2 regions of the Siminovitchia jepli genome follow, and region 1 is predicted to be linked to the other one. Evidence: predicted binding sites of a transcription regulator. Region 1 holds the regulator's gene; the other holds the start of a gene.

Region 1 (4,217 bases):
CAATAAGAAGAGGTTTTGGTTTAACATTTTGTTCTCTTCTTATCTTTCAGGCTTGCAAAAAGCCTGCTGGAATTGGCACAGTACCGGACGGTCTGTTGCCGAGGCTTCAAAGGGCCAGTCCCTCCACCTCTCTGGATAAGAAATCAATTATTCAGTTGAGTACGTCTGCTTTGGCGTATTTATATCCTATCCCACAAAAAATTTTCTGTCAAGGATGAATTTTACATTTTTACAACTAAACCCATAAGTTCAGTGCGTTTTTTATTCAAAAAAAAAGCACCCTGGATGCTTTTATGGCTCATGATTGATTTCTAGATCCTGCTCCTCTTCGGCAGCCTGCATTTTTTTATAGCCGATTTTTGAAATCCAAATGCTGATTTCATACAAAATGAGCAATGGCACGGTTACCATCATATGTGAAATTAAATCTGGAGGCGTAATAAACGCTGCGATCACCAACAAAATAAAGTAGGCATATTTTCTCACCCGCACTAAAAACATCGGTGTCACAATACCCAGCCTTGTCAAAAACAAAACGACGACCGGAAGTTGGAACAAAATTCCGAAAGGAATGGTTATTTGAAAAAGAAACTGAAAATATTCATTAATGCCAATTGTCGTCTGGATTTCCATGTTGCTTGATAAGCCAAGCATAAACCGGATTACAAACGGAAACAGAATAAAATAAGAAAAAAGGACGCCTGCTAAAAACAGCATAACGGAGACCGGTATATAGCTGAGCGTTGCCTTCCGTTCCTTCTCCAAAAGCCCCGGACTGATAAAGGCCCACAATTGATACAAGATGACGGGGGAAGTGAAAATAAACGCCAGCACAAACGTCATTTGCATAAATACTTTAAACGGATCCGTTACCCGGAACGCATTCATCGTAATGTCCTGGGCAGCACTTGCATGCTGGAGCAGTTTGATAAGCGGCTGTGATATAAAAAAGCTGACGATGACAGCCAACACAAAGAAAACGACTATAATGACAAGCCGTTTTCGCAATTCCTCTATATGATCGATGATCGTCATTTCTTTTTGACTCATAGTTTGTCCATCCTATCAAAGATCGCCGTCTTTTTTCTTGTCCTTTTCATCATCTTCCGCCAAACCTTTCGTCGCGTTTTTAAATTCACGCAACGTGTTGCCCGCAGCCTTACCAAGTTCCGGCAACTTCTTCGGCCCGAAGATCAATAAAGCGACAAGTCCAATCAAAATTATACTTCCTGCACCTGGACTCACTGCGGCCACCTCCTTATAGTTTTATTTTAATGGAAACCCGTCCTTTTAGCTATTAAAAAACGTTTATGGTTGTGAAAATTCCGTGTCATCAAGAGGATAATGTTTCAAAAAGTAAATGAGTGACTGCAGTTCCACCGCCAAATCAATATGATGGACACGGATTGACTCCGGTACGTTCAGCCTTGCAGGGGTGAAATTCAGTATCCCCTTCACACCCGTATGTTTAATCCGGTCCGTAATGGACTGGGCGGCACTTGCCGGTACAGTCAATATAACAACGGCCACTTCTTCTTTGCCCAACCTCTCTTCAAGCTCAGCCAAATCATAAATCGGAACATTTCTGATCTCTTTCCCGATTTTGTTTTGGTCGACATCGAATGCCATTTCGATTTTTGTATTGTTGTTTTTCAAGAAATTATAATTCAAAAAAGCCGTTCCCAAATTTCCTACACCAATTAACGCAACTTTCGTCACCTCATCCTGGTCAAGCGTCTTGCGAAAAAATGACAGCAAGTAATTTACATTATACCCATATCCTTTTTTTCCAAGCGCGCCAAAATAAGAAAAGTCCCGCCGAATGGTAGCGGAATCGACTTTCACCGCTTCACTCAATTCGGCCGAGGATACGCGCTGCTTCCCTGATGCGTGTAAATTTTTCAAAAATCTGTAGTATAGCGGGAGCCGCTTTGCAGTTGCCTGCGGTATTTTTAATGTTTCCTCATTCATATTCAATCCTCCATGCCAAGAAAGAAAAAGCACTTCAATTCTTCAGTTTCATGGGTTCCACGCACAGAAACGAAAAAACCCTTATTCCGTTTCACGATGATAATCTTTACTGGATACTCCGCCCGTTTTTTCCATTAAAAAAGTTGGTCCGATCACCATTCCCTTATCCACAGCCTTGCACATATCGTAAACAGTGAGAGCAGCTGCCGAAACAGCGGTCAATGCTTCCATCTCCACTCCCGTATTTCCGATTGTCTTAACTTCAGCAGTTATTTCCAAGATTTTATTATTCTCAGATCCTTCCTTCCAATCGAAAGAAAAGTTGATTCCTTTAATCGGGATCGGATGGCACATCGGGATGATTTCCCATGTTTTTTTCGCGGCCATAATCCCGGCTACTTGCGCAACCGCAAGGACGTCGCCTTTTTTTACTTGCTGATTTGCAATCAGTTCGTAAATATGGTCGTTCACTTCAATGCTCGAACGGGCAACAGCAGTGCGGACTGTTTCCGGTTTTCCGCTCACATCCACCATTTTTGCCCTGCCTTCCTTGTTAAAGTGCGTTAATTTATCCACGGCCAAACACCTCTTTATCATTCTACACTATTTCGTGTATACTGTCTGTCTTTGCAGCGCAAAAAATCCGATTGTCAAATATCGTTAACATACGATACACTGTCTATAATTAGGGGTGGAAAATATGCTATTACTTCAAGTTCAGCAGCTTTCAAAGTATTTTGGGGCTGATATGGTCCTTTCAAATATAAAATTGGAAATCCGCGAAGGGGATCGGACAGCCCTTGTCGGAAGAAATGGCGCCGGGAAATCTACCTTGTTAAAAATCATCGCCGGAGAATTGTCACATGATTCCGGCCAGGTCATTAAACCGAAAGATTTGACGATCGGGTATTTGGAGCAGCATACAGGCTTGGAATCAGAATTAACGATTTGGGAAGAAATGCTTTCCGTATTCACGAAAGTCCGGACAATGGAAAATGAACTGCGGCAAATCGAACAAAGGCTTTCCGATCCTGCTAATTATGAACAAGAAGGGACCTATAAACGGCTACTGGAAGAATACGACGGGCTCCAGGAGCAGTTTAACGAAATCGGCGGCTATCAATATGAATCGGATATCCGGTCTGTCCTTCATGGCTTCCAATTTTACGAAGAAGACTATCATACGAATATTGCCTGGCTTAGCGGCGGGCAAAAAACGCGCCTGGCACTTGCCAAATTGTTGTTGGCCAAGCCGGACCTGCTCATTTTGGATGAGCCGACAAACCATCTCGATATCGAAACGATGGCCTGGCTTGAAAAATATTTGCAACATTATCCGGGGGCCCTTCTCATCGTTTCCCATGACCGCTATTTTCTCGATCAAATTGTCACACAAGTGTACGAGCTGTCCCGAACGGAAATTTCGGTCTATCACGGCAACTACAGCAAATATCTCGAGCAAAAAGCCGAGAGATATGAACGTGAAATGAAGCTTTATGAAAAACAGCAAGGCGAAATTGCCAAACTGCAGGATTTCATCCAGCGCAATCTGGCACGGGCGTCCACGACCAAACGCGCACAAAGCAGGCGCCGCCAATTGGAAAAAATGAACATCATGGACCGTCCCGAGGGAGACGAAAAATCCGCTTCTTTTTCATTTTTGATTAAGAAGCAAAGCGGGAATGACGTATTGTCCGTTTCGGGCGCAAGCATCGGCTACGAGGGACAGCCGTTGGCTGCGCATATAAATTTAAGGCTTTCCCGTGGCGACAGCGTTGCTCTTGTCGGTCCAAACGGAATCGGCAAATCTACATTGTTAAAATCGATCATAAAAAAAATTCCCTTCCTGTCCGGGGAAATTCAATATGGGGCAAACGTTCAATTCGGTTATTACGACCAGGAACAAGCCAGCCTGTCATCCAATCGAACCGTTTTACAAGAATTATGGGATCGCTATCCGCTGATTAATGAAAAAGAAGTCAGATCGGTCCTTGGCAATTTTTTATTTACCCAGGATGATGTATTAAAAACCGTTTCCTCATTGAGCGGAGGAGAAAAAGCACGCCTGGCTCTCGCCATTTTGATGCTTGAAAAGGCGAATGTCCTCATTCTTGATGAACCGACGAACCACTTGGACTTGGACAGTAAAGAAGTGTTGGAAAACGCCCTTGTGGATTACCCGGGAACGATCTTATTCGTTTCCCATGACCGCTATTTTATTAACAGGATTGCTACAAAGGTCGTCG
Region 2 (4,217 bases), on a different contig from region 1:
TCAAGCGTACGTGCATTCCATGGATCTGAACTAATATTTCTTGAAGCATAACGCGTGCTGTAATAAACATTGTACACAATTAAAGCAAACCCGATGGCAAGCCCAATGGCTCCGATAAATGAGAGCAGATTCAGCTGCCCAAACCCGGTTGCTTCTGAGTATGTGTACATCCGCCGTGCCTGCCCATCCAAACCGGTGAAGAACATTGGAAAGAAAGTGACGTTAAAGCTGATTGCGATAAACCAGAACGCCCATTTCCCGATTCTTTCATTCAACATAAAACCAAACATTTTGGGCCACCAATAAGTGAGGCCAGCAAGCATCGCGAATACGACTCCAGGTATAATGGTATAGTGAAAGTGGGCCACTAAAAACATGGTATTATGATACTGATAGTCCGCACTTGCCATACCGAGCATCACCCCGGTAACCCCGCCAATCGTAAAGATCGGAATGAAACCGACTGCATAAAGCATGGGAACAGTGAATTCAATCTTCCCTTTCCACATCGTCAGAATCCAGTTGAAGATCTTGATTCCGGTCGGGATCGCAATCGCCATGGTTGTGATGGAGAAAATACTATTCGTCAGCGGTCCTTGCCCCATTGTAAAGAAATGGTGAGTCCAGACCAAAAATGAGAAAAACGAAATAATCACGATCGATCCAACCATCGACTTATAACCATAGAGATTACGTCGTGCAAAAGTAGAGATCACCTCACTGTATACACCAAATGCCGGCAAGATTAAAATATAAACTTCCGGATGCCCCCAAACCCAGAAAAGGTTGGCCCAAAGCATATCCATACCGCCGTTTGTCGTTGTAAAGAAGTTTGAACCAAACAGCCGGTCCATTGTTCCCAGCAAAAGCGCAATCGTTAATACAGGAAAAGCGAAAACGACAATGACGTTTGTAATAAAAGCGGTCCATGTAAACATCGGCATCTTCATTAACGTCATACCGGGTGCCCTCATTTTTAAAATGGTCGTGATAAAGTTAATCCCGGACATTAATGTACCGATACCGGCAATCTGAATCGCCAGCATGTAATAATTCGTTCCGACCGATTGGCTGAAATCATTTCCCGCGAGCGGAAAATAAGAAGTCCAGCCTGAATCAGGAGATCCGCCAATGACGAAAGAAATATTGAATAACATGGCACCCATGAAGAATAGCCAGAAACTTAACGCATTCAAGCGCGGGAATGCGACGTCACGGGCCCCTATTTGCAACGGAACAACGAAGTTCAACAAGGCGTAAATAAATGGCATCGCCATGAAAATGATCATGACTACCCCATGGGTGGTAAAAACTTCATTATAATGCTGCGCATCCAGCAGCGTATTGTCGGGTACAGCCGTTTGTGCCCGCATCATAATCGCATCTACGCCGCCCCGGAACAGCATAAGCAAAGCAGAGATCAAATACATAATCCCAATTCTTTTGTGGTCAACAGTCGTTAACCATTCGCGCCATAAATAGCCCCATTTTTTAAAATAGGTTAAGCCGGCGACAATCGCGATAACTGTAAGACCAATGGCTACCATTGATGCATAAATGGCAGGACTGGGATGAGGGATGGCAAATCGGTCAAAATAATTCATCCTTTTATAACTCCTTCCCGGTAAATGTTCAGCATTAAAAACGGTTATAAAACTGTTAAGCTATCAATTATGATGGTTGTGCTCTGAATGGATTTCTTGAGACTCATTGCCTTCATGATGATGTCCACCATATTCACCCTCCGGGGGAGGCAAAAAGCGCAAATGTGTTCCACTGAATGTTAATTGCCCCAGATGGCCAGGCTCTAGCAGCTTATCGAATTTCTTTTCCGTAAGAGGTTCGGCAGTCTTTTTCACTTCGTCAACCCAATCATCAAATTCCTTCTCCGGCATTGCTTTCACTTGGAACGTATTTTCAGCAAAGCCTTTCCCGCTAAAGTTTGCATTTCTTCCCATGTATTCCCCGGGAGTATCGGCTGCCAAGTGCAACGTGGTGACCATGTCCGCCATCGCATACTTTTGTCCGCCGAGCTGCGGAATCCAGAAGCTTGTGATTGGCCCGTATGAATATAGTTTAAATTCCAACGGCCGATCTGTTGGGATGTACAAATAGTTGACTGTTTCAATATCTTCTTCCGGATAACTGAAATGCCATTTCCAATTGGAAGACGAAGCATAAATCGTCAATGGTTCCTGCCCCTCATGTTGTTTCGGCGTTGCTTCAACTGCATAGGTTGATTTAACCGTAACGATTGAAAGGAAAATAATAATGAGCACCGGAATCCCGACAATAATCGACTCCACCACCGGATTTCCTTCAATATGCGGCGGTTCATAATCCTCGCCTTGTTTCGAGGCGCGGTATTTTACTAACATGATGATTAAAAGGACAAAAACGGCAACAACAATGATGGCCATCGTCGCAATCGATATCCAAATGACATTGGCCTGTGTTTCAGCTTGAGGCCCTTTAGGATCCAAAACCATTAATGATTCGCAACCCGTCAGCATTGTAAGAATAGAGATGGCTACACATAAAAAAGCCCATTTCATTTTCATGGAGGGGACCCCTTTCTTTGAATTAAACCTTGGCAGCAATAACTTATCGTTTAATCTGTGATCAATTTACCATTATCTTATTACCATCAAAATGTAATAACAATAGTTTGTGATACATGTCACAAAATGTTCTTGAGTCACCCTGGTTTTTGGTAACAAAATGTTCAAAGAAACGGTGGTAACTGGACAATATTTTTTTATAAACCCCTCCAACCGAAAGAAATTACCGATTAAATTGTTTGAAGTAAAGGTGGCATTCTTTATTTTCTCCCCACCACCTCAGTGACACAAATTAATGGAGCCTTTCTCCTTTAAATGAAGCTTTTTGTACTGTTATTGCAGCTAAAATGATAAATTGCAACGAGAAAGCAGGCCGCTGCAAAAGCAAACAAGATCAGAAGGTTTAATATTAGCTGCCAAATATGCTTCCGTCCTGCAATTTTGTCAAGGTATCCACCGTCCAGCGTTGAGGAAGAAACGCGGATATTCTTTGAACCAACTTTGGCATGACTTCAATCGGTCTTTGTTAAATTATTGATTTCCAAAATATTCATATGAACACATTCGATTAAACTCTGTATAAAGAATAAAAAAAAGAACGCACGTGCATAAGTGCATTCCTTCATAACTTGACATGAAGTTTTTCATGTTTTCAAAATGAAAATGATCTTAAGGCCTTCTCAAATAAATGGGTTATCATCCACGATGATGATTTTAATTTCAAAAATAGGATCCGTTTTTGCTTGGGAACACGAGTTTTGCAGGATCATCCCACTTCTCTTGCAATAACTGCATGGCGGTATTTGTTTTTAAAAGCAAATTTGCTGCATCTTCGAAGTGGCTACAGCTTATTCTTAGTGAACGATCCAACATACCTTAACGCTGAAACTGGACGCGATGCAGGCTGGCAAAAATGCCTCCCATTTCAATCAATTCGTCATGGCGGCCCTGTTCGGCAATTCCGTTTTCGGTAACGACAACGATTCGATCAGCATTGCGGATCGTTGCCAGGCGGTGGGCAATTACAAGAGTAGTCCGGTTTTTGGCCAACTCGGCCAGCGCTTCTTGGATGATCATCTCGGTTTCGGCATCAAGAGCTGAGGTGGCCTCATCCAAAATCAGGATCGGCGGGTTTTTCAGAAACATCCGTGCGATCGCGATACGCTGCTTTTGCCCGCCGGACAACTTCAGGCCTCTTTCTCCCACCTCCGTATCAAAGCCGGCGGGAAGGGAGTCAATGAAATCTTCAAGATGTGCACGACGCGCTGCTTCCCTGATCTCCGCATCAGTCGCATTAAGCCGGCTGTATGCGATATTGTCGCGAATCGTTCCGGTAAACAAAAACACATCCTGTTGTACAATGCCAATTTGGGAACGGAGCGATTTTTTTGTCATGCTCCGGATGTCTATGCCATCGATCGAGATGGTTCCTTGATCGACATCATAAAATCGCGGGATGAGAGAGCAGATCGTTGTCTTTCCTGCCCCTGAAGGCCCGACAAAAGCCACTGTTTCTCCGGCACCAATACACAGATTGATCCCTTCAAGCACGGTTTGGCCCTCATCATAACCGAAGGTGACATTATCAAACATGATATTACCCCGCAACGCCGGTACTTCGATGGCGTCTTTTTCGTCCACCACATCCGGATCCTG

What was found. Region 1 encodes Rex, which represses fermentation and respiration genes when NADH is low (regulators of the CRP and FNR family bind a similar motif). Its sites were predicted from a motif close to TTGTGAAATATTTCACAA; they were not measured.
Region 2: a site for Rex is predicted at 2,669-2,686, ahead of qoxA (cytochrome aa3 quinol oxidase subunit II). Genes of this name have one in related genera too.

What each region holds. Positions count from the first base shown of each region.
Region 1 covers NZ_JBFEGN010000036.1:23,477-27,693, forward strand. The annotation lists SAM riboswitch class I at 37-142, opposite strand; gene tatC (twin-arginine translocase subunit TatC) at 292-1,050, opposite strand; gene AB1L08_RS12715 (twin-arginine translocase TatA/TatE family subunit) at 1,066-1,245, opposite strand; gene AB1L08_RS12720 (redox-sensing transcriptional repressor Rex) at 1,309-1,971, opposite strand; gene moaC (cyclic pyranopterin monophosphate synthase MoaC) at 2,053-2,547, opposite strand; gene AB1L08_RS12730 (ABC-F family ATP-binding cassette domain-containing protein) at 2,672-4,217, shown strand, end outside.
Region 2 covers NZ_JBFEGN010000049.1:11,422-15,638, reverse strand. The annotation lists gene qoxB (cytochrome aa3 quinol oxidase subunit I) at 1-1,604, opposite strand, end outside; gene qoxA (cytochrome aa3 quinol oxidase subunit II) at 1,668-2,561, opposite strand; gene AB1L08_RS14835 (ABC transporter ATP-binding protein) at 3,438-4,217, opposite strand, start outside.